Regions from separate parts of the Streptomyces sp. NPDC021622 genome, predicted to be linked through region 3. Evidence: riboswitches for the same ligand, from Rfam matches in the RefSeq annotation. Region 3 holds a riboswitch; each other region holds the start of a gene.
What was found. A riboswitch is a leader RNA that binds a small molecule or an ion and turns the genes downstream of it on or off. The one in region 3 is predicted to bind cyclic di-AMP.

Region 1 (7,649 bases), on a different contig from region 3:
GACGCCGACCAGGCCCGTCAGCCACAGGACCAGGCCGGCGCCCATGCCGAGGGCGACGTCGCCGTACGAGTCGCGTCCCGGCTCGGCGTAGGCGGCGGCAGCGAAGGACGCCCCCAGGCCCAGCGCGCACAGGACGAAGGAACCGAGGAGCCAGCAGAGGCTCAGGCCGGGGGAGCGGAGCGCGGAGTCCGCCGTCGGGTGGCTGTCCAACGCGAGCCAGGTGTCGGTGAGTTGGCGTATCTGCCGGTCGCGGCGGATGCCCAGGGCGACGCCGATCACCGAGGGGACGAGTGCCCCCAGGCCCAGGACGGCGCAGACCGGGCCGAACACGATGACCATGGGCTCCTTGTCCTCGACCATCTGGATCGGCAGCGCGAGCAGCGACCACCCGATGACGCCGCCGAGCCCCAACAGCCAGAGCAGCAGCAGCCGGTGCACTCCCAGGCTCCGCCTGCGCAGCTCTTCGAGTGCCATGCCGCGGTCGGCGAGGAGCGCGTTGCGGTCCGGCCACGTGCGCAGGTGGGCGGGCGGCGGTGGGGGCGGCAGCGTACGGCGGGGCATGAGCCAGAACAGTACCTTCGGGCTGCTCGGACTCTTTGTGAGGCCCTTCACGCCACCCGCGTGGCCCCCGCGAACGGCATCTGGCTGATCGGTGCCAGGCGCACCGGCGCGCTCGGGTTCGGGGCGTGGATCATCTGTCCGTTGCCCACGTAGATGCCGACGTGACTGATGCCCTGGTAGAAGAAGACCAGGTCTCCTGGCTGCAGTTGGGAGCGCGGGACCCGGTTGCCCGCCGCGATCTGGGAGTACGTCGTACGGGGAATGGCGACCCCCGCGGAGCGGTACGCGGCCTGGGTGAGCCCGGAGCAGTCGAAGGCGTTGGGGCCCGTGGCGCCCCATACGTACGGGCTGCCGAGCGCCTTGTAGGCGTAGGAGACGGCCGTCGACGCGCGGGCGTTGGGGGCTTTCGCCGGGGCGTCCAGGGCGGCGTCGCGGCCGGCGGCGCGGGAGGTCCGGTCCTGATCGCCGTCGCCCGCCAGCCGCGCACGCTCTTCGGCGGTCAGCCGGGCGAGCAGCCGCTTTGCGGAGTCCAGCTTTCCGTTGACCGTCTTCTTGTGCTTCCTCAGCTCCGCCTGGCGGGATTCGAGGCGGTCGAGCGTGCCGTCGGCCTCGCTGTGCAGCTGGTCGATCTCCTGGAGCTGCTTGCGTACGCCGCTGACGGCCGAGGCCTGGCGGCTGCCCGCACGGTCGGCGAGCGCGGCGCGCTCCAGGAACTGGTCGGGGTCGGAGGAGAGCGCGAGCTGGACGGCGGGATCGATGCCGCCGCTGCGGTACTGCGCCGCGGCGATCGAACCGAGGCCCTCGCGCGCCGAGTTGAGCTTCTCCGTCTTGCGGGCCGCCTCGTCGCGCAGCTCGCCCAGGGACTCCTCGGCCTTGTCCGCCTTCTCCTTGGCGCCGTTGTACTTCTCGGCGGCGATCTCCGCCTCGCGGTAGAGCGCGTCGACCTTGGACTTCACCTCGGTCGGGCTGAGCCGGGGGTCCGCGTGGCCCGTCCCGTCGAAGGCGGTCGCCGTGGCGGCCCCGGCGAGGGCGAGGGTGGCGGCGGTACGGGCCGTACCGCCGCTGAGCGCGCGCTGTCTGGGCTTGCGGTGAGCTGCCACGAGGGGGCTCCTTAGGGTCCGGCGACGGCCCGCACAGGGGGAGCGGACCGCCGCCGGGTTTCTCGGCGGTGGTGTCCGACTGCCGCCCCTGGTCCGGACGGCGGTGGGGAGCCGGTCACCTGACGAAGGACGCTAAACCTGACCGTCACGGGTTGGTGACGGAATGTACGCAACTGACGGAAGTGCTCCGGCCGGTGGCCGTATGTGGCCGCGCGCATCGCGTGGCCGCACAGCCTTCGTACAGGCCCCTGACCGATGCGCCGCTTGTGGCCCACCTGGGTGCCGAGCGGTGGTATGGCCCCGGCTAGGCTCCGGATCCATGGACGTACTCACCCATGTCTTCGTCGGTCTGCACATCATCGGTATCGCCTCCCTGCTGGGCGGCTTCCTCACCCAGATGAAGCAGATGGGCCAGGGCACGGCCCGCTTCAACCCCGCGATGCTGCACGGCGCGCTGACCATGCTGGTCACCGGCGTGATCCTGGTGGGCCTCAACCAGGCGGACGACAACCCGGTCAACAACCTCAAGATCGGCATCAAGATGGCCGTGCTGATCGTGATCCTCGCGCTGGTCTATGTGAAGCGGGACGAGGAGAAGGTCGACAAGGGCATGTTCGGTGCGGTGGGGCTGCTGACCACGGCGAACATCTTCATCGCGGTGCTGTGGACCTGACCACCGCAGGAAAACGGCCCTCCACGCGCGCGTGGAGGGCCGTTTTCCTTTGCGTGTGACGGTTACGCGGGGCGCACCACGCTGTGGATCGGCATGTAGTAGATCGACTCGACGCGGACGTTCGTGCCCGGCTTCGGGGCGTGGATCATCTTGCCGTCGCCGATGTAGATCCCCACGTGGCTGATGTCGTCGTAGAAGAACACCAGGTCACCCGGCTTGGCGTCGGCGGTTTTCACCGTCGTGCCGACCTTCACCTGGTCCCACGTGGTGCGCGGCAGGGAGATGCCCGCGGCCTTCCACGCGTCCTGGGTGAGACCGGAGCAGTCGTAGGAGTCGGGGCCCGTGGCACCCCACACGTACGGCTTGCCGATCTGCGCCTCCGCGAAGGCGATGACCTTCGCGGCCTTCGTCGCGTAGCCGCTGTCGGTGTCCCCGGAGCCGGTGCCGGTACCGGTGTCGGAACCGGTGTCCGGGGTCTCAGTGTTCTCGTCGGTCCCGTCGTTCTGCTGCTCTTCCTCGCGCTCCTTGGCGGCCGCCTCTTCCGCCGCCTTGCGCTTGGCCTCCGCCTCGGCCTCCTGCTTGCGGGCCAGTTCGGCGGCCTTGCGCCTGGCCTCTTCTTCCTTCTTCTTCTCGATCGCCGCGAGCCGCGCCTTCTCCTCGGCGGTCAGCTCGGAGAGCAGCGTCCGGGCCTTCGTGAGCTTGTCCTGGACGGCCTTCTTGCTCGTCTTCAGGTCGTCCCGCGAATCGCTCAGCGTCTCCAGGGACTTCGCGGCCTTCGCGCGCTGCTTCGTCGCCGACGCCTGCTGCGTCTGGTAGTCGTCGACGGCCTTCTTCTGGCGCTCGGTCAGCCGGTCCGAGAGATGGTTCTGGTCGAAATACCCCTGCGGGTCATCGGCGAGCATCATCGTGGCGGTCTCGGAGACGGCGCCGGTGCGGTACTGGGCCGCGGCGAACGAACCGAGCTCCTGACGGGCCTCGTTCAGCTTGTCCGTGCGCTGGGCCACGTCGTCCAGGAGGGTGTCGACCTTCTTGCGCTGCTTCTCGGTGCGCTCCTTGGCCGAGTTGTACTTCTGGGTGGCCACGCCGGCCTGCTGGTAGAGGTCGTCGACCTTCTTCTGGACCTCTTCGAGACTGGGCTTCTGTGGCGCCGAGGGGGCCGCTTGGGCGCTCTGCGACAAGAGGGCCACGGAGGTGAGGGCCGCCGTCGTGATGCCGATGGCGGGAGTGGTGCGTATTCCGGCAATGCGGGTCCGCGGCTTGCGGTGCGACGCCAAGGGAGGCGACTCCTTCCGTAGACCGCCTACCGGGTTAGCTGTCGGGTTCGGGCGGGTGGTTCGGAAGGTTGCCCTACAGTCCCGTACTTCGTACGGGACCGATTCACCCCAAGGTCTTGGTGGGTCCCCGGCTCCGAGGAGGTCGGACTCGGCGGAGGCCACCCGTTCCCGGCGGGGTTCGCCGGTGGAAGTACGAGCAGCCCGCGGAGCACGCTAGCCAACTCGTGTGGTCCGTGTGAAGGTTGATGTTCGATATGCCCGATACATTTTCGTGACTTTACGAAGCTCTTGACGCGGGCACGCCGTGCCGTAGCGGAGCGTCACCGCCCGCGGGCGGGGCGTGAGGGGTCTCCCCTGCTCGAGCGGAGCCGAGAGCTTGGGGAAGGATCGAGGTGGCCGGAACCCGGGGCGGGTTGTCAGTGGGGCCGCCTAGACTCGGGAGGCGATGAGCAGCCTCTTTGATGACAGCTTCCTGGCGGACCTCCAGCCCTTGCGGGCATCGGAGGGGGAGCCCCCGCCGCCGCCCGAGGACAGTGCTCCGGAGCCCATTCCGGATGATCTGTTCGACGGGAAGTTCGACGCGCCCACGCCCCGGGACGCGCACTACCGCGGCGGCGCGCCCCGCCCGGTGATCGACCCGGCGGCGCTGCTCGACGGTCTGAACGAGAACCAGCGCGCGGCCGTCGTGCACGCGGACTCCCCGCTGCTCATCGTGGCCGGCGCCGGCTCCGGCAAGACCCGGGTCCTGACCCACCGCATCGCCCATCTCCTGGCCGAGCGGCATGTGCACCCGGGACAGATCCTGGCGATCACGTTCACGAACAAGGCCGCGGGCGAGATGAAGGAGCGCGTCGAGCAGCTCGTCGGGCCGCGCGCGAACGCGATGTGGGTGTCGACCTTCCACAGCGCCTGCGTCCGCATCCTGCGCCGCGAGTCGAAGAAGCTGGGCTTCACCTCCTCCTTCTCGATCTACGACGCCGCCGACTCCAAGCGGCTCATGGCGCTGGTCTGCCGTGACCTGGACATCGACCCGAAGAAGTTCCCGCCGAAGTCCTTCAGCGCCGAGGTCTCGAACCTGAAGAACGAGCTGATCGACGAGGAGACCTTCGCAGGACAGGCCGCGGACGGCTTCGAGAAGACCCTCGCCCAGGCGTACGCGATGTACCAGTCGCGGCTGCGCGAGGCGAACGCGCTCGACTTCGACGACCTGATCATGACGACGGTCCACATGTTCCGCGCGTTCCCGGACGTCGCCGAGCACTACAGGCGCCGCTTCCGGCACGTGATGGTCGACGAGTACCAGGACACCAACCACGCGCAGTACGCCCTGGTGCGCGAGCTGGTCGGCCCCTCCGGAGGCGAGGGGGACGATCCGGCCGAGCTGTGCGTCGTGGGTGACGCCGACCAGTCGATCTACGCCTTCCGCGGCGCCACGATCCGCAACATCCTCCAGTTCGAGGAGGACTACCCGAACGCGACGACGATCCTCCTGGAGCAGAACTACCGCTCCACGCAGACGATCCTCACCGCGGCCAACGCCGTCATCGAGCGCAACGAGAGCCGCCGCCCCAAGAACCTGTGGACCAACGCGGGCGCGGGCGCGCGCATCACCGGCTATGTCGCCGACACCGAGCACGACGAGGCGCAGTTCGTCGCCGACGAGATCGACCGGCTCACCGACGCGGGCGACGCGAAGGCCGGCGACGTCGCGATCTTCTACCGGACGAACGCGCAGTCGCGTGTCTTCGAAGAGATCTTCATCCGCGTCGGCCTGCCCTACAAGGTCGTCGGCGGTGTCCGCTTCTACGAGCGCAAGGAGGTCCGGGACGTCCTCGCGTATCTGCGCGTGCTCGCCAACCCGGAGGACTCCGTACCGCTGCGGCGCATTCTGAACGTACCCAAGAGGGGCATCGGCGACCGCGCGGAGGCGATGATCGACGCGCTCTCGCAGCGCGAGAAGATCTCCTTCCCGCAGGCGCTGAAGCGCGTCGACGAGGCGTACGGCATGGCGGCCCGCTCGGCGAACGCCGTCAAGCGTTTCAACACGCTGATGGAGGAGCTGCGGACCATCGTCGAGTCCGGCGCGGGCCCGGCCGTCGTCCTGGAGGCCGTGCTCGAACGGACCGGCTATCTCGCCGAGTTGCAGGCCTCGACCGACCCCCAGGACGAGACGCGCATCGAGAACCTCCAGGAACTGGCCGCCGTGGCCCTGGAGTTCGAGCAGGACAGTGGTGCGGCGGGCGAGACGGGCGCCGAGACGGAGACCGAGGCGGAGGGTGCGGGCGCGGGTGTCTCCGGTTCGCTCTCCGAGTTCCTGGAGCGGGTCGCGCTCGTCGCCGACTCGGACCAGATCCCGGACGAGGACGACGACGGCTCCGGTGTCATCACGCTGATGACCCTGCACACCGCCAAGGGCCTGGAATTCCCCGTCGTCTTCCTGACCGGCATGGAGGACGGCGTCTTCCCGCACATGCGCTCCCTGGGCCAGGTCAAGGAGCTGGAGGAGGAGCGCCGTCTGGCGTACGTGGGCATCACGCGCGCGCGGGAGCGGCTGTATCTGACGCGGTCCTCGATGCGCAGTGCCTGGGGCCAGCCCTCGTACAACCCGCCCTCGCGCTTCCTCGAAGAGATCCCCGACGCCCATCTGGACTGGAAGCGGACGGGGTCCGTCGGCGCGCCGGCGTCCTCCGGACCCGCGGCGGGCATCACGTCCTCCCTGTCGTCGTCGCGCTCGCGTGCCGGCGGCGCACAGGGCTTCGCCACACGCCGCGCCACCGAGAAGCCGGTGGTCTCGCTGGCGGTCGGTGACCGGGTGACGCACGACCAGTTCGGCCTCGGGACCGTGGTCGGGGTGAAGGGCTCGGGTGCGAACGCCGAGGCGACGGTGGACTTCGGAGAGCCCAAGCCGAAGCGCCTGCTGCTGCGGTACGCGCCGGTGGAGAAGCTGTAACGCCGGGGGCGGCGGCCGGAGTTGCGTCGGTCGCCGCCGCGGGTCGCAGCCGGAGTTACGTCGGGTCGAGGTCGTGGCTGCGCAGCCACGGCAGCGGGTCTATCGCCGAGCCGCCGCCGGGACGCACCTCGAAGTGCAGATGCGGTCCCGTGGAGTTGCCGGAGTTCCCGGAGAAGGCGATGACGTCGCCCGCCTTGACGGGGCCGCTGGAGATCTTGTGTGTGGAGAGGTGGCAGTACCACGTCTCCGTGCCGTCCTTGGCGGTCACTATCGCCATGTTTCCGTAGGCGCTGTTCCACTTCGTGGAGACGGTGCCGTCGGTCGCGGCCATCACTTCGGTGCCGTACGACACCGGGAAGTCGATTCCGGAGTGCGCCGACATCCAGTTGATGCCTGCCTGGCCGTAATAGGCGCTCAGCCCCTGCTGCTTGACCGGCAGCGAGAACTTGGGGCGCAGGCGCTCCTTGCGTGCGGCTTCCTCGGCGGCCTTCTTCTCGGCGGCCACCTTCTGCGCCTTGAGGTCGATGCGTTCCTGGGTGCGGCTCGCCCGGTCCGCGAAGTCGCCCGCGTCCGCCGAGAGGTTCTCCAGCTGCGTGTCGAGCTTGTTGTTGGCCGCGGAGGGCTTCACCGACGTCGGGTCCGGGGCCGTGGCGGCCTGGGTCTCCTTGCCGTCGTCACCGCCGAAGCTGCCCACGGAGGCGGCGGCGATACCGGCGACGCCCATCACACAGGCCGAGGGCACGGCCACCGTGAGCAGGGCGGAGCGCTTGGCGGGGGTGCGGCGGCGGGTCCGCGAACGGGAGCCGCGGGAGCGGTCCATGACCGGCGGCTCGTCGTCGTCGGTGTCGCGTCCGAAGCTCGGCTCGATCGGGCCGAGCGGCTCCGCGGGCGCCTCGTCCGGGGTGAACTCGTGTTCGGCGGGGGCGGGTTGGGCGTACGGATCGGACGCGTAGGAGTCGACCGGGGTGTCGGCCGCGTACGCCGCGTGCGCGTAGGCCTCTGCGGGCTCGGAGGGCTCGTACGGATCCAGGGTTCCGTGCTCTTCGACAAGCGCCGTCGTGTGCGCCTCGGTTGCCCCGTACGTCTCGTGT
Region 2 (7,649 bases), on a different contig from region 3:
GTGAGCAGCAGCGCGAGGAGGAGAGGCTGCGGCGCGAGATCGAGCGCGAGCGCGCCCGGCTGGAGAAGGAGCGCCGCCACTATCTGAACGCCATGCAAAGCCTCCGGACGTCGGGGACGGCCGACGCGGCCGCTCTCGCGGAACTGGGCGAGAAGCTGGACGAGATCGACGCCGCCGTCGCGGCGGTCGACTTCCGCGAGGCCAATGTCCGTGCCGGATACGTCTATGTGATCTCGAACATTGGCGCCTTCGGCGAGAACATGGTCAAGATCGGTCTAACCCGGCGGCTCGACCCCATGGAGCGCGTCAATGAGCTCGGTGACGCGTCCGTTCCGTTCCGCTTCGACGTGCACGCGCTGATATTCAGTGAGGACGCGGTGGGCCTGGAGCGGAAGCTCCACCAGGAGTTCGAGGGCCGCAAGGTGAATCGGGTGAATCTGCGACGGGAGTTCTTCCACGTCAGCCCCCACGAGGTCCGCGACGCCCTCGCCCGCTACGCGGGTCAGCACTTGCTGGAGTTCCACGAGGACGCGGATGCACCCGAATGGCGCGCAAGCGGGCGCCCTTCCATCACGCCACCCCAGAGCTGAACCAGCACAAGAGCGCCGACCGCCACGGAGGCAAGTCCGTTGGAACGTCGTCTCTTCCACCGCGCCGCGATGTCTCGCGTAAGTGCTCCGGCTGGCGGCGACCGTTCCTGCGATTCGGCGCATCACTTTCCTGGCTGGGGTTGGAATCTGCAGGTCGTAGGCCAGCACATGCGTGAGCGGTTGTGGGTTCGAGTCCCACACGGTCTACCTCCGGCAGGTCGGCGGAAAGCCTCGCTGACCTGCTCTTCAGCGCCCTGCTCGGTTTCTCCGGGTGGGGCGCTTCTGCGTTGGGCCGGCCCGGCACGGGTGCAGTTCCTATCGTGTGGCCATGACCCATGAGGATGGACCGCGGGCGTTTGAGAATCGCTACCCCGAGGGGGCGGAGGCGGCCGGTGCGCCCGTGAGGACGCAGGATCGGTGTGCGTGTTTCGGGCGGGGCCGCGCGCACTCGGGAGGGCAGGTCGAATTTCATCCCGAGGTTCAGGACACTTCGGCCCCGGGCTGGCTGCATCTGTTGGAGCTGATCGACGAGGCGGCGGCAGACGGCAGAGAGGAGTTTCGTCCGCTGCCGGAGCTGAGCCCCGAGGAGCGCCGGCAGATAGTCACGCTCCCTCCGGAGATCGCTCGGCTGACCGAGGTGAAGCGCCTGGTGGTGTACGGCAGCAACCTGGTTCGGATTCCGCCCGAGATCGGCGCCATGACCAGCTTGAAGGGGTTCAGCTCCTACACCTCACATCGGCTGCACTGGTTCCCGTACGAGATCACCCGGTGCTCCCGGCTGGTCGACAGCACCGTCAGCACGCGCTCGATCTTCGGCAACTACAAGTTCCGCCCGCCCTTCCCGCAGCTCCAGCCGCCCCGGGACTCCACGGCCGGCATCGACCTCGAGCACCTTGACCCCGCCCGCTGGGGCACCACCGGGCTCCGCACCTGCAGCGTCTGCGACGAGCCTCTCGACCGGCGCGGACTGCATCAGGCCTGGATCTCGCTCGCCGTCGCCACCGACGTACTGCCGCTCCTCGTCAACGCGTGTTCCGCCGAGTGCGTCGAAGGGCTTCCCACGGGAGCAAGGGGATACCTCCCCGACACGCACCGAGGTGGTGCTGTCGACCAGCCCGCACCGGGATGACACGGAGAAGGCCCTGACGCACGCCGAGAACGCCTGGCGACCTGCGGTTTCGCTCCTCCCGTCAACCGGTTCGCTTTTATCCCGCCACATGGCGTACTGTTCATTTCAACGGCGCGGGGTGGAGCAGCTCGGTAGCTCGCTGGGCTCATAACCCAGAGGTCGCAGGTTCAAATCCTGTCCCCGCTACTGAAGTCCGAAGGCCCGGATCCAGATCTTGGATCCGGGCCTTCGGCATTCCCCCGGCCATGTCATCTGTGTCATCCGGTCGGCCCACACCGCTCGCAGCCCGCCGCCGCTGCGGGAAACCTGGACAGGTGCGGTCATGGGGCTGGTCCCGGGCGCGGACATCGGCGGGAGACGAGCGGTGGGGCAGCGAGGAGGACGTCCGAGAAACCCCTCAGAGGGGTCGGACACGAGTCCGGACGTCACCCACGAACGGGCTCTCGTGCGGGCCCTCCCGTGGTTCCTGCTGGTCATCGGGGTCGTGTACGACATGTCGACCCCTCCGGAGTTCACCGCGGCGCCCCTGTTCACCGCCGCCCCGCTGATCGCCGCCCCGTTCTACTCGCTCCTCAGCACCGCCCTCATCGGCGCCGCCTCCTGCCTCGCCGTGCTCACCCTGCACTTCGGCAACAGCAACACCACCGACGTCGAGGCCGTCACCGAGCTGCTCACCGTGGCGACCGTCGCCGTGCTCGCCGCCCTCATCAACCGCGTCGTACGCCGCAGCGACGAACAGCTCGCCTCCGCCCGCTCCATCGCGGAGGCCGCCCAGCGCGCCGTGCTGCCACAGCCGGATCACCGGATCGGAGGGCTCGACATCGCGGCGCGGTACGAGGCCGCGGAGGCCGACGCGTTCATCGGCGGGGATCTGTACGCCGTGCAGGACACCCCGCACGGCGTACGCGTCATCGTCGGTGACGTACGCGGCAAGGGGATGGGCGCGGTGGCGGCCGTCGCCGTCGTCATCGGGGCGTTCCGGGAGGCGGCCGAGCAGGAGGCCACCCTGGAGGCGGTGGCGCAGCGCCTGGAGCGGGCGCTCGCGCGGGAGGGCACGCGGCGCGAGGGGCTCGACGCCTTCGAGGGGTTCACCACCGCCGTCCTCGCGGAGATCCCGCGCGGCGACGGAGTCATCCGCATCCTCAACCGCGGGCATCCCGAGCCGCTGCTCCTGCGCGGCGACGGACGGCTGTGCGTGCTGTCCGCGAGCGAGCCCGCGCTGCCGCTCGGGATGGGCGACCTGGGGGTCTGGCCGGACCGCGCCGACGAGGCGGAGTTCCCGCCGGGGGCGATGCTGCTGCTCTATACCGACGGGCTCTCGGAGGCGCGGGACATCCGCGGCGAGTTCTACAACCCGGCGGCCCGGCTCGGCGGCCGGATCTTTCCAGGACCCCACGGTCCGGACTCGCTCCTTGCGACGCTGACCGAAGAGGTGCGCCGGCACACCGGCGGGGGAGGGACGGACGACATGGCGCTGCTCGCGGTGCGGCGGCCGGACTCCGGCGACGCACCGGAAGCTGCCCCGCCCGATGTCACGGGCCGTGACTGAATCGCATCACTCCGCATAACAACTGACGTACTGTCAAGGCGATGTGAAGGTCCGGTGTGTGAAGAAGTACGGTCAACTCGCCCCGTTCCCGCCCCTGGTGTCCCGTTAAGTACAGGCCAACGGCGTTAACGATCAGTCGGAACGGCTTGGAATACGGCCCTGCCGTCTATTAACGTTCGATAACGCAGCGCGGTAGTCCCAGCCGTCACTCGAGTCGGCTCCGTGCGCACACGCCTAATCCCGCAAGGGAGCCGGGGAACCACCAACTTGGGGTGAATCGGGCATCTGTGCATCCGTGCCAGGTGTTCGTAGGAGACCTTCCTGCTCCGAACCCGTCAGCTAACCCGGTAGGCGAGAAGGAAGGAAAGGAGTGCGCCCCAGTGGCGTCCAACCGGCCTGCCCCCCAAGCCGTTTTCGTGCCGAATGACGACAACTTCGGTGCCCACGACGACGAGCCGTGGGAGGAGTGGAATCCGACCGAGGAGTCCATCCGTCCCGTTCGCGGCAGGCACCGCGTCCACAAGAAGGGCGGCGGCGGGCTCGCCCGCAGCTCCACCGTCCTCGGCGTGGGCGTCATCGCCGCCGTCGGCGCGGGCGGCATCGCCACCGCGCAGGGCGGCAAGCCCCCGGTCTCCATCGAGATGCCGGACATCTCGGCCGTCACGGACTCGCTGCCGGAGGCCAAGTCCCTTCCCGGCGTTGGCTCCCTGATATCCGACGACTCCGACTCGGGCTCCTCCGACGCCGGCGTGACGACCGCCGCCGCTCCGCTCACCACCGCCGGTGTCAGCACCGCCGACGCCGAGCAGGGCACCACCGACGCCGGTGAGGCGCTGCGGGCCCGCATCATGCAGCAGGCCGAGAACCAGCAGGACCAGGCGGACGACGCGGTCCAGAAGGCGGCGGAAGAAGCCGCCGTCAAGAAGGCCGCGGAGCAGGCCGCCGCCGAGCAGTCCGCGGCCGAGAAGAAGATCGCCGCCGAGAAGGCCGCCGCGAAGAAGAAGGCGGAAGAGGAAGCCCGGCGCAAGGCCGAGGCGGAGCGCCTGGCCAAGCTCGCCAAGAGCTACACCCTGCCCCTCAGTTCGTACACGCTCACCAGCACCTTCGGGCAGGCCGGCTCCATGTGGTCCTCCGGCTACCACACCGGCCTCGACTTCGCGGCGCCGACGGGCACGCCCCTCAAGGCGATCCACTCCGGCACCATCAAGGAGGCCGGCTGGGCGGGGTCGTACGGCTACCGCACCATCCTGGAGCTCGAGGACGGCACCGAGATCTGGTATAACCACCAGTCCTCGATGGGTGTCAGCGCCGGCCAGAAGGTCACCACCGGCGACACCATCGGCCGCGTCGGCGCCACCGGCAACGTGACCGGGCCGCACCTCCACCTGGAGATCCACCCCGGCGGCGACTCCACCGGGGTCGACCCGGCCGCCTGGCTGCGGGACAAGGGCCAGTCGCTCTGAGGCACCCCCCTGTGACTCCGGCGGTCCTGGCGGCAACCCCCCGACGTCAGGGCTGCCGGCTCGGCATGCCCACATCCGGCAGCGCGGAACTGACATCCCGCTGTACGGAATGCTGGGATCCGTAAGGGTGTTGAGCCCCGTATGACTTCTCTACGCAAGCTCGGCCCGTCCGACCTCGAGGTCTTCCCGCTCGCCCTCGGCGGCAATGTCTTCGGCTGGACGGCCGACGAGGCGCAGTCCTTCGCGGTGCTCGACGCCTACACCGCGGCGGGCGGCAACTTCGTCGACACCGCCGACGTCTACTCGGCCTGGGCGCCGGGCAACAAGGGCGGCGAGTCCGAGACCGTCATCGGCAACTGGCTCGCCGCGCGCGGCCATCGCTCCGACGTCGTGATCGCCACCAAGGTCGGCGCCCACTCCGACTACAAGGGCCTGTCCGCGAACACCATCAAGTCCGGTGCCGAGGAGTCGCTGCGCCGGCTGCGCACCGACTACATCGACCTCTACTACACGCACTTCGACGACCCGACCGTCCCCGTCGAGGAGATCATCACCGCGCTCGACGACCTGGTGACGTCGGGCAAGGTGCGCGCGATCGCCGCCTCCAACCTGACCGCCGAGCGGCTCCAGGAGTCCATCGACTTCTCCGACCGCGAGGGCCTCGCCCGCTACGTGGCGCTGCAGCCGCACTACAACCTCGTCTCCCGCGGCACCTACGAGGGCCCGCTCCAGGAGGTCGCGTCGCGCTCCGGCCTGGCAGCGGTGCCGTATTACGCGCTCGCCTCCGGCTTCCTCACCGGCAAGTACCGTCCGGGCGCGCAGGTCGACAGCGCGCGGGCCGAGGGCGCGGGCAAGCACCTGGAGACCGACCGTGGCGTGAAGGTGCTCGCCGCCCTGGACGAGATAGCGGCCGCGCGCGGCGCCGAGGTCGCGACCGTGGCCCTGGCCTGGCTCGCCGCGCAGCCGACGGTGGCCGCGCCGATCGCATCGGCCCGCACGGTCGAGCAGCTGCCCGCGCTGCTCGCGGTGGGCGATCTTGAACTGACGGAGGCCGAGGTGACCGCGCTGACGAAGGCCTCCGCCTGATCAGCCGCGGTAGGGGTTGTACGGGGCCGGGTAGGCGGGATGTCCCGCCGCCGGCCCGGCGTACGCGTATCCCTGCTGATGGGGAATCCGGTACCCGTACGGCGGCGGCATCGGTACGAGCACGGGTGCCGTCGCCCGCGCCGCGTAGGCGAGCGCGGGCCTGGCCAGTTCGCGGCGCGCCCACAGCGCGTGCAGCAACTCCCGCTCCCGTACGACGAAGTCGGCGCCCGCGCGGCCGCGTCGGCCCCGGTGCCGGAGCAGGGCGAGTGACGTCGCGTACGCCTCGTACTCCGCGACCGTGCGCGCCGCGGCCTTGCCCTGCATGTACGAGGCGTAGTCGCGGGCGATGGTGCGGGCGCGCATCGTGCCGAGCGCGTACGGCTCGGGCGGCGTGAGCCAGCCCGCGAGCGCGTACGCGGGCAGCTCGGTGCGCACCACGCGCAGGCCGCGCTGCCTGAGCCAGATCACCAGCCAGGTCAGCAGCCCGAACGCGGGCAGCATGAAGAGCGCGTACACCGCGAAGAAGCCGTACTCGCCGAAGGTCGTCGAGCCGTTCCACAGGGCGTGCAGGCCCATCGCCAGGAGCAGTCCGGCGAGCGGAAGGAGCACGCGGCGCAGCCGCCCGCGGCCGGTGCCGAGCGCGGTGAGGCCGAAGCCGATGCCGGTGAGCACGGTGAACAGCGGGTGCGCGAAGGGCGACATGACGATGCGTACGAAGAAGGTCGCCGCCGTCACGGACGCGAGCCCGCTGCCGCCGTTGAGCTGGTCGGTGCCGAACGCGCTGCCGAGATAGAGGATGTTCTCGGTGAACGCGAAGCCGGTGGCGGTCACTCCGGCTATCACCACGCCGTCGAGCACGCCGGTGAACTCGCGTCTGCGGAAGAGGAAGACGAGCAGGACGGCCGCGGCCTTGGCCGTCTCCTCGACGATCGGCGCTATGACGGTCGCGCCGAGGGTGTCCGCGCTGCTCGGGTCGGCGGTGGCGGTGGCTATCCAGCGGGTCGCGAAGCTGTTCGCGACGATCGCTATGAGGGCGGCGGCGCAGGCGCCCCAGGCGAACGAGAAGAAGAGGTTCCGCCAGGGTCCCGGCTGTACCCGGGACAGCCAGCGGAAGGCGGCTATGAGCAGCGGCACGGGCAGCGTGGCGAGCCCGAGCCCGACCAAGAACCCCTCGGTGCCGGTCTGTTCGCGTACCAGGGCGAGGATGACGAGCCCGGAGAGGGCGAGCAGGGTGACCAGCGCGGCGGCGCGGATGGCCCGCCGCTGCCACCAGCGCGCGTGGCGCAGCCCGGGGGGCCCCGCCGGGGGCATGGGGTGCGCGTGCGGAGAACTGGTGGCCACGCCGTTGACCCTAACGAGGGACAGGGGTGGCCCGCGACGGTGCGTTTTCGCCGGGGCGGCTACTGGTCCTCTGTTACCCGGCGGAACAGCAGGTCATGGACCACGTGCCCCTTGTCGATGCCCTGGCCTTCAAAGCGGGTGAAGGGCCGGAAGGCGGGCCGGGGCGCGTAGCCGCCGTCGGGCTGGGTGTTCTCGAAGAGGGGGTGCGCGGTGAGCACTTCGAGCATCTGCTCGGCGTACGGCTCCCAGTCGGTCGCGCAGTGAAGCAGCGCGCCGGGCTTGAGGCTGGGCGCGGCGAGGTCGAGGAACTCGGGCTGGATGATGCGGCGCTTGTGGTGGCGGGCCTTGGGCCAGGGGTCGGGGAAGTAGACGCGCAGGCCGTCGAGGGAGGCGGCCGGGAGCATCTCGCGCAGCAGGATGACGGCGTCCCCGTTGGCGACGCGGACATTGCTGAGGCCGTTGCGATCGGCGAGCCCGAGCAGATTTCCCTG
Region 3 (7,649 bases):
TCGACGAGCAGGCGAGCCTGCGCGCACGGGCCGGACTCGTCCGCACTCTGCGTCCCCGCCCCGCCGACGCGCCTGGCCTCCTCGACCTGGCGAGCAACGACTACCTGGGCCTGGCGCGGCACCCCGAGATCACCGAGGGCGCGGCGGCCGCGGCGCGCCGCTGGGGCGGCGGGGCGACCGGATCGCGCCTGGTGACGGGATCCACCGAGCTGCACGCGGCGCTTGAGCGCGAACTTGCCGAGTTCTGCGGTTTCGAGTCCGCCCTCGTGCTGTCCTCCGGATACGCAGCGAACCTCGCCGCGGTCACGGCGCTCGCCCCGCACGGCTCGCTGATCGTCTCCGACGGGGGCAATCACGCCTCGCTGATCGACGGCTGCCGTCTCGCGCGCGGCACGACCCAGGTGGTTCCGCACGCCGATCCCGCCGCGGTGCGCAAGACCCTCGACGGCCACCGCGGCCCGGCGGTCGTCGTGTCGGACACGGTCTTCTCGGTGGACGGCGACGCGGCCCCGCTGGCCGAACTCTCCGCCGCCGCCGGTGAGTTCGGTGCCGGGTTGATCGTCGACGACGCCCACGGCCTCGGCGTGCTCGGCGACGGCGGCCGCGGCGCACCGCAGGCGGCCGGGCTCGCGGGCAGCCCGCACACCGTGGCCACGGTCACCCTGTCGAAGTCCTTCGGCAGCCAGGGCGGCGCGGTGCTCGGCCCCGCCAAGGTCATCGACCACCTGATCAACGCGGCCCGCACCTTCATCTTCGACACGGGGCTCGCCCCGGCCGCCGTCGGTGCCGCGCTGGCCGCGCTGCGGCTGCTGCGCGCCGAGCCCGAGCGGGCGGCGCGGGCCCGCGCGGTCGCGGCCGAGCTGCATGAACGCCTCACGGCGGAAGGTCTGCAGGCGGTGCGTCCCGACGCGGCCGTCGTCTCGGTGCGCGCCCCGTCGCCGGAAGCCGCCGTGCGCTGGGCCGCCGACTGCCGCGGCGCGGGCCTGGCCGTCGGCTGCTTCCGTCCGCCGTCGGTCCCGGACGGGATCTCGCGGTTGCGGCTGACCGCCCGTGCGGATCTCACCGGCGCGCAGATTGCCGATGCCGTACGAGTGATCAGCCGCACCGCACCCCGGTAGTCACCGGGGGTCCGCCCGTCACCGGAGGCCGTGGACGAAGGCCTCCCAGGTGGCGTGCGGGAAGAGCAGGGCGGGCCCTGCGGTGTGCTTGGAGTCGCGCACGGCGAGCAGTCCCGACTTCGGCCCTGAAGTCAGCGGGGCTGTCTCGACGCAGTTGTTCATTCCGTTGCTGTGGCTGCTGCGCTGCCACCGTGCGCCGTGCAGAGACGTGCTGTCGGAAACGTACCGAGGCAGGGCAGTCATGGTGCCTCCTTACGCGCCGTCACCTATCCCGGCGATGTGATCCGTTGATTCCTCGGGTGAAAGTGCTTGTCCTAGAAGGGAGTTGAAGGCATCCGTGTATGCCTGGAGGTCTTCTTTCCGTTCGAGGTAGAGGCTACTCGTCAAATGGTCGAGAACAACCACATCCAGATCAGCAATGTTCGGAAATGAGAAGATAACGAAAGAACCGAGGAGTCCCTTGTGCTCTCCCGCGGCGAACGGCAGCACCTGCAACCGCACATGGGGCAACTGTGCCGCCTCCTGTAACCGCTTCAGTTGCCCCGCGAGCACCTGCGCCCCGCCGATCTGCCGGTGCAGCACCGATTCGTCCAGGATCACGCTCAGTCGCAGCGGCCGTCTCGCGCGCAGCACGTCCTGGCGGGCCAGACGCACCTCCACCAGCGCGTCCACCTGCTCGTCCGGCAGGCCGTCCAGCGCGGCCCGGGTCACCACTCGCGCGTAGTCGGGCGTCTGGAGCAGACCGGGCACGACATTGGTCTCCAGGGTGCGGACGCGGCAGGCCTGTGATTCCAGACTGATGAAATCGCGGTACGCCGGTGGCAGCAGCCCGCGGTAGGCGTGCCACCAGTGGTGACGCCCGCCGCGGTCGTCGGCGCCCGCCAACGCCACCAGCAACTGACGGAGTTGGGCATCCTTCACCTCGTACGCGTCGAGGAGGAGATGTACGTCCGCGGCCTTGACACCGCTACGCCCGGTCTCGATCCTGCTCACCTTCGACTGGTGCCAGCCGACCCGGCTCGCGGCCTGGCCGCTGGTGAGCCCCGCGAGCGTGCGCAGAGCGCGCAGTTCGGCGCCGAGCTTGCGGCGGCGCACCGCGGGACCGTGCTGCATGTCCGTCTCCTTTCCGACGGAGCTTCCCTTTTTCCGGCCTCCCCACGACCTCTCACGGGCGACAGTAGAGGAAGTGCCGGTCTCGCGCCCAAATACGGTCTGCCGTAGCAGAGTTCACCGCTTTGAGCGACAGATATATGCACATCTCGGTGGATCGCCACACGTGAGGGGCCCAGTAGTGGCAGTCTGGCGCGAAGCACCATTCCGGGACTGTCCTCGTGTCTTCCGCTACGAGTCGGAGTCCAGTCCCGGTGGGAAAGGGACAGCGTCGCCATGGCAGACCTTCAGGAAGCATCCGTCACCCTGCCGAGCGATCCTGCCTCGGTCCCCGCGGCCCGGAAGTACGTGTCGAACGTCCTCACGGAGTGGGGCCTGCCCGGCGACGCGGAAGTGGCCGACACCGTCCGGCTCATCGTCTCCGAACTGGCAACCAACGCCGTGCAGCACACCCTGGGGCAGTCGCCCACCTTCACCGTGGGCATCGAACTGGCCCGCGAGGAGCAGCTGCGCATCGGCGTCACCGACAGTCACCCCCGCTACCCCAAGCGGCTGCCCGCCGCGGTCCAGCAGGACAACGGCCGCGGCATGGTGATCATCCGCTGGCTGACCGCCGAATGCGGCGGCAGACTTTCGGTCACCCCCACCCCCGAGGGCGGCAAGACGGTCTGGATCGCGCTGCCGTGGACGGGGGCGGTCCGGGGCGAGGTGCCGTCGCCCTCGACCTCAACCCGCTGAGCGCCCGAACGCCCCACGGAGCAGGGCCCGGAAGGTGTCGGCCGCCGGATGCGAACCGTCGGTGCGGTGGACGACCGAGATCGTACGGCGGAGGCTCCCCGGCTCCAGCGGCCGGACCCCCACCGGGGTGGCCGCCGTCCGTGCCACCATCTCCGGTACGACGGCGACGCCGAGGCCGGCGCTGACCAGCGCGCACACCAGCGCGTAGCCCGGAGTCTCGACAAGCACCGAGGGGGTCGCCCCGGCCCGCGCGAGCGCCGACTCCACGCCGTGCCGGGGCGGATGCGTCGGCGCCATGCTGATCAGCGGCTGCCCGGCCAGCTCGGCGAGCGGCAGCCGCGACGAGAGGCCCGCGAGCGCGTGCCCGGGCGATGTCACCAGGACCAATTCCTCGACCAGGACCGGCTCCGCGCTCACGGAGGCGGGCAACGGCACCGGATCCGACGGCTCATAGGTGTGCGTGAGCGCCAGGTCGACCTCGCCCGCCGCCACGGCCGCCACACCGAGCGGCGGCTCATAGCCCCGCAGCGTCAGCTCGATGTCCGGATGGGCACGGCGGAACGCGGTCAGCGCGGGCGGCACGAGATGGATCCCTGCCGTGGTGAAGGTCCCCACGCGCAGCCGGCCGCCGGACAGGCCCGTCAGCTGCGCCAGTTCGTGCCGCGCCCGCTCCATCTCGTCCAGGACCCGGCGCGCCCGGGCCAGCAGCAGCTCGCCCGCACCGGTCAGCCGCGCCCCGCGGTGATGCCGGACGAGGAGCGGGGTGCCCGCCTCCCGCTCCAGCTTGGCCAGCTGCTGGGAGAGGGCGGGCACGGTGTAGCCGAGGCGCTCGGCGGCGCGGGTGATCGACCCGGCCTCGGAGACCGCCACCAGTGCGGCGAGCCGCGTCGGGTCGTACATGGTGTCTCCCGGTGCAGGTGCTGACGCCGGGTCGGCCCGGCCGTCGACGTGGGGGTAAACGCCTGCTTAAGGCAGGCCCAGGATATTCCACATACCTGCTGAAGGCAGAAGAACGGCAGGCTGGGGGCCATGGACGCACAACTGGTTGCCTTCACCGGAGTCGCCGCGGGCATGGTCGCCATGCCGGGCGCCGACTTCGCCGTGGTGGTGCGCAACGCCCTCGCCTCCCGCCGCGCCGGGGTCACCTGCGCCATCGGTGTCGCGGGCGGGCTCCTGGTGCACACGGCGCTCGCGGTGGCCGGGGTCGCGGCGGTGCTCGCGGCAGTGCCGACGCTCTTCCGGGCGCTGCAGATCGTCGGCGGCGGCTATGTGCTCTACCTGGGCTACCGCGCCCTGCGGTCGGCGGCGCGGGCGCGGCGGAGTGCCGGTGCGCCCGGGGAGGAGGCGACGGCGGTGGGGGGCAGCCTGCGGCAGGGGTTCCTCACCAATGCCCTCAACCCCAAGGCACCCATCACGTTCCTCAGCGTGCTGCCCCAGTTCGTGCCCGCGGGCAGTCCCGCGATGCCCAGGACCCTGCTGCTCGCGTCCATCGTCGTTGCGCTCGCCCTGGTGTGGTTCCCGGTCGTCGCGCTCCTGGTGGACCGGCTCGGCCGCCGGCTGCGCCGGCCGCGTACCGCCCGGGCGATCGAGGGCGTCACCGGCGGCGCGCTGAGCCTCCTCGGCCTGGTGCTGCTCATCGAGGCGGCTCTGGCGTGACGTCCGACCGTGCGGCCGTGCGGCGCGCCAGGCGGGGGAGTACGCCGGGGAGCACGCCCCACAGGCCCCCGCACACGAGCAGCGTGCCCGCGCTCGCGATGATCCCGCCGGTGCGGCCGACCGCCACGTCCACGACCAGGAGCACCGATCCGGCGAGGGCGAACATCAGGACGGCCAAGCCGGCCCTGGCGAGATGCGAAGAGACCCGCACGATCAGCGGCTTGGACTTCTGCTGGAACAGCGCCCGGTGCACCGCGGCCGGCGCCGTGAACAGGGCCGCCGCAAGGACGGCGAGCAGCAGCGTGGTGACGTAGGTGGCGCGCTGCACGTCGTCCAGGGACGGGAAGCGCGGCGTGAAGGCGAGGGTCAGCAGGAACGCGAAGAGGATCTGCACGCCGGTCTGCGTGACCCTCAACTCCTGGAGAATCTCGGAGAAGTTGCGGTCCGCGCGCTCGAACGGCGTCTCGTTGCGGGTGTCGTGAGCGGCGTGGGAGGCGTTGTCGTCGGCCATGCCGCACGAGTATCCGGGTCGGCGCGCTCCACGCGTGGCGGACGCGCCGGGCGACGGCGCGCCGGCCGAGGAGCCGGCCGCCGCCGCCCGGCGGCAGGTCAGCGCACCCTGCCGTACGAGACGCTCTTGGTCCAGATCTTCTCGAGCCGCACCACGGTGTTCGACTTCGGGGCGTGCCAGATCCGGCCCTTGCCCGCGTAGATGCCGACGTGGTAGACGTTCCGGCCGGAGTGGAAGAAGACCAGGTCGCCGCGGGAGCGGTTGGACGCGGAGATGTGCCGGGTCCTGTTGTACTGCTGTGCGGCGGTGCGTGGGAGCTTCTTGCCGGCGCGCTTGAACGAGTAGAGCGTCAGGCCCGAGCAGTCGAACCGGTTGGGCCCCGTGGCTCCGTAGCGGTAGGGCGAGCCCTTCTTGGACGCTGCGATCTTCAGGGCCTTCGTTCCGTGTGTCGCGGCCTGGGCCTCCGTCGTGAGCCCTGGGGCCACGAGGGTGCCGCCGACGACGGCGAGCGTGAGAGCCGATGCGCAACCGGCCCTGGTGAGCAGCGACGGAACATGATTCAGCGCGGTCATGCGCAACCCTTCGTCAGCCGCCTGTGAAGGATGACCTGTCGGATTCGGGCTGACAAAGTTGCCCGGCCGCGGTGTGCGGCTTCACCCCAAGGGCCGTTGTCCGGACCTTCCGGACCGACCCGTCGTGCCTGGGTCCTCCACTCCTGCCGGTGCACCGATGTCGACCGGGCATCCGGGCGGCGGCAGGACTCGGCGTCCGCCCGGACCGCCCCGCCGCTGTGGCGGGGGCTTGTCGTCGGAAGGGATCTTGACCCGTCAACGGCCAGAAAACCGAGCCGAAACGGCGTTTTGTGAGGCTACTCACGGCTGAACCGTTCAGGTGGACAACGCCGGATAAGGGCACCCTTCGCAGGGCTCGACGATCGCTCTACCAGCAGCGGAAGGAGTCATTCCGGCCGTCGCGTACACCGCTGACGCAACTGTGGCCGACCCCGTTGACGACGACCTGCTACGCCGAACGGGGTAGCCCGTCTGGTCCGTTTAAGACCGGCCCCGGACGCTGCAGACCTGCCGGGCAACCGACTTGAGGGGGGATCAGGGCGCCGAAGGGGGCGGCACGGTGACCCGGCAGGACCGCCGCTCCCCGTCGAGCACGCGCAGCGCCCGGGCCAACGTCGGTGCGTGCACGGCACTCTCGCCCCGCTGGTGCATCAGCGTCAGCGCGTCCCGCAGCGCGGTGGCGCTGGCGACCAGGGCCTGGGCTGCGCGCAGTCCGCCGTACGTGTCGGACGCGCGGGCGGGGTTGATTCGGCCCAGCAGATCGACCACTTCGAGGTACCGGTCGATCAACTCGCCCTCGGCGCGGGTCAGTGCGGGCAGCGGAGGCAGTTCGGGCGGCAGCATCACCGGCTCACCTCGCGTCCTGGGTACGGAGCGAGTCCTTGCTGCCGCGGAGCGAATCCTTGCGGCTGGGGATGATCCGGTCCACCAGGCCGTACGCGAGCGCTTCGGGCGCGCTGAAGATCTTGTCCCGCTCGATGTCCGCCGAGACGCGCTGCGGGCTCTGTCCCGTGTGCCGTACGAGGAGTTCCTCCAGGAGCGCACGGGTGCGCTGGAGTTCGGCCGCCTGAATCGCGAGGTCGGAGGTCTGGCCCTGGATCGGCTCGGTGATCGAGGGCTGATGGATCAACACCCGGGCGCCGGGGAGCGCGTGGCGCTTTCCGGGGGTGCCGGCGGCGAGCAGGACCGCGGCCGCCGACGCGGCCTGGCCCAGGCAGGTCGTCTCCACGTCGCAGGTGACGAACCGGATCGTGTCGTAGATCGCCGTCATCGCGCTGAACGAGCCGCCGGGGGAGTTGATGTAGAGCGAGATGTCGCGGTCCGGCGCCAGGTATTCGAGGTGCATGAACTGCGCCATCACGTCGTTGGCCGAGGTGTCGTCGATCGGGGTGCCCAGGAAGACGATGCGCTCCTCGAGCAGCTTCGAGTACGGATCGAGAGTCCGCTTTCCCGAGCTGGTGCGCTCGGTGAACTCGGGCAGGACGTAGCGGGCGGACGGTCGGTTCATGGCACGTCACTCCTCTTCCCGGGGCCGGATGCGCCGCCGTTGCTTCCTGTAGAAAATGTACAGGACGTACGTAACGTGGGAGTGGGTGACGCACCCGGTGAGTGAGCGGGGCCGGTCAGCGCATCGCCTTGCGTACGGCGTCACGCGTGCGGTCGATCACGGTCGCGACCGGCGTCACCGCGACGTTCTTCAGCGCGGTGTCCGTACCGGGGTGCGGGCGGGTCGGCGCGATGGCCTCCGCGGCCCGCACCGCACGGGCCAGGTTCGCCAACTTGCCGCGATCGGCGATCTGTTGGAGGTACGCGAACTCGTGCCGCTCCTCGGCGTCCGCATGGGCAAGCACGTCCTGCCGCAGGGCGGCGAACAGGTCCAGGAACTCGGGGGATTCGGGGTCCGTTCCGTCGAGGTCGGACAGCGCCCGCTTGGCGTGTTCCTCC

Region 1: it holds a riboswitch for cyclic di-AMP, as region 3 does, so the genes downstream of both, AB0G47_RS14735 (NlpC/P60 family protein) here and AB0G47_RS16705 (C40 family peptidase) in region 3, are expected to answer to the same signal.
Region 2: it holds a riboswitch for cyclic di-AMP, as region 3 does, so the genes downstream of both, AB0G47_RS32875 (M23 family metallopeptidase) here and AB0G47_RS16705 (C40 family peptidase) in region 3, are expected to answer to the same signal.

The regions. Positions count from the first base shown of each region.
Region 1 is NZ_JBFACK010000006.1:304,275-311,923, forward strand. Features, by position in the region: gene AB0G47_RS14720 (hypothetical protein) at 1-561, opposite strand, end outside; gene AB0G47_RS14725 (NlpC/P60 family protein) at 609-1,661, opposite strand; gene AB0G47_RS14730 (hypothetical protein) at 1,981-2,334, shown strand; gene AB0G47_RS14735 (NlpC/P60 family protein) at 2,397-3,608, opposite strand; cyclic di-AMP (ydaO/yuaA leader) riboswitch at 3,616-3,772, opposite strand; gene pcrA (DNA helicase PcrA) at 4,054-6,558, shown strand; gene AB0G47_RS14745 (M23 family metallopeptidase) at 6,614-7,649, opposite strand, start outside.
Region 2 is NZ_JBFACK010000019.1:197,869-205,517, forward strand. Features, by position in the region: gene AB0G47_RS32855 (DUF4041 domain-containing protein) at 1-590, shown strand, start outside; gene AB0G47_RS32860 (leucine-rich repeat domain-containing protein) at 1,105-1,719, shown strand; tRNA gene AB0G47_RS32865 (tRNA-Met) at 1,832-1,905, shown strand; gene AB0G47_RS32870 (PP2C family protein-serine/threonine phosphatase) at 2,042-3,268, shown strand; cyclic di-AMP (ydaO/yuaA leader) riboswitch at 3,490-3,637, shown strand; gene AB0G47_RS32875 (M23 family metallopeptidase) at 3,649-4,731, shown strand; gene AB0G47_RS32880 (aldo/keto reductase) at 4,873-5,817, shown strand; gene AB0G47_RS32885 (PrsW family intramembrane metalloprotease) at 5,818-7,158, opposite strand; gene trmB (tRNA (guanosine(46)-N7)-methyltransferase TrmB) at 7,218-7,649, opposite strand, start outside.
Region 3 is NZ_JBFACK010000007.1:273,453-281,101, reverse strand. Features, by position in the region: gene AB0G47_RS16740 (8-amino-7-oxononanoate synthase) at 1-1,118, shown strand, start outside; gene AB0G47_RS16735 (DUF397 domain-containing protein) at 1,137-1,361, opposite strand; gene AB0G47_RS16730 (helix-turn-helix transcriptional regulator) at 1,371-2,231, opposite strand; gene AB0G47_RS16725 (ATP-binding protein) at 2,505-2,966, shown strand; gene AB0G47_RS16720 (LysR family transcriptional regulator) at 2,955-3,866, opposite strand; gene AB0G47_RS16715 (LysE family transporter) at 3,996-4,622, shown strand; gene AB0G47_RS16710 (DUF6328 family protein) at 4,600-5,133, opposite strand; gene AB0G47_RS16705 (C40 family peptidase) at 5,232-5,705, opposite strand; cyclic di-AMP (ydaO/yuaA leader) riboswitch at 5,709-5,875, opposite strand; gene AB0G47_RS16700 (hypothetical protein) at 6,240-6,548, opposite strand; gene AB0G47_RS16695 (ATP-dependent Clp protease proteolytic subunit) at 6,556-7,212, opposite strand; gene AB0G47_RS16690 (hemerythrin domain-containing protein) at 7,328-7,649, opposite strand, start outside.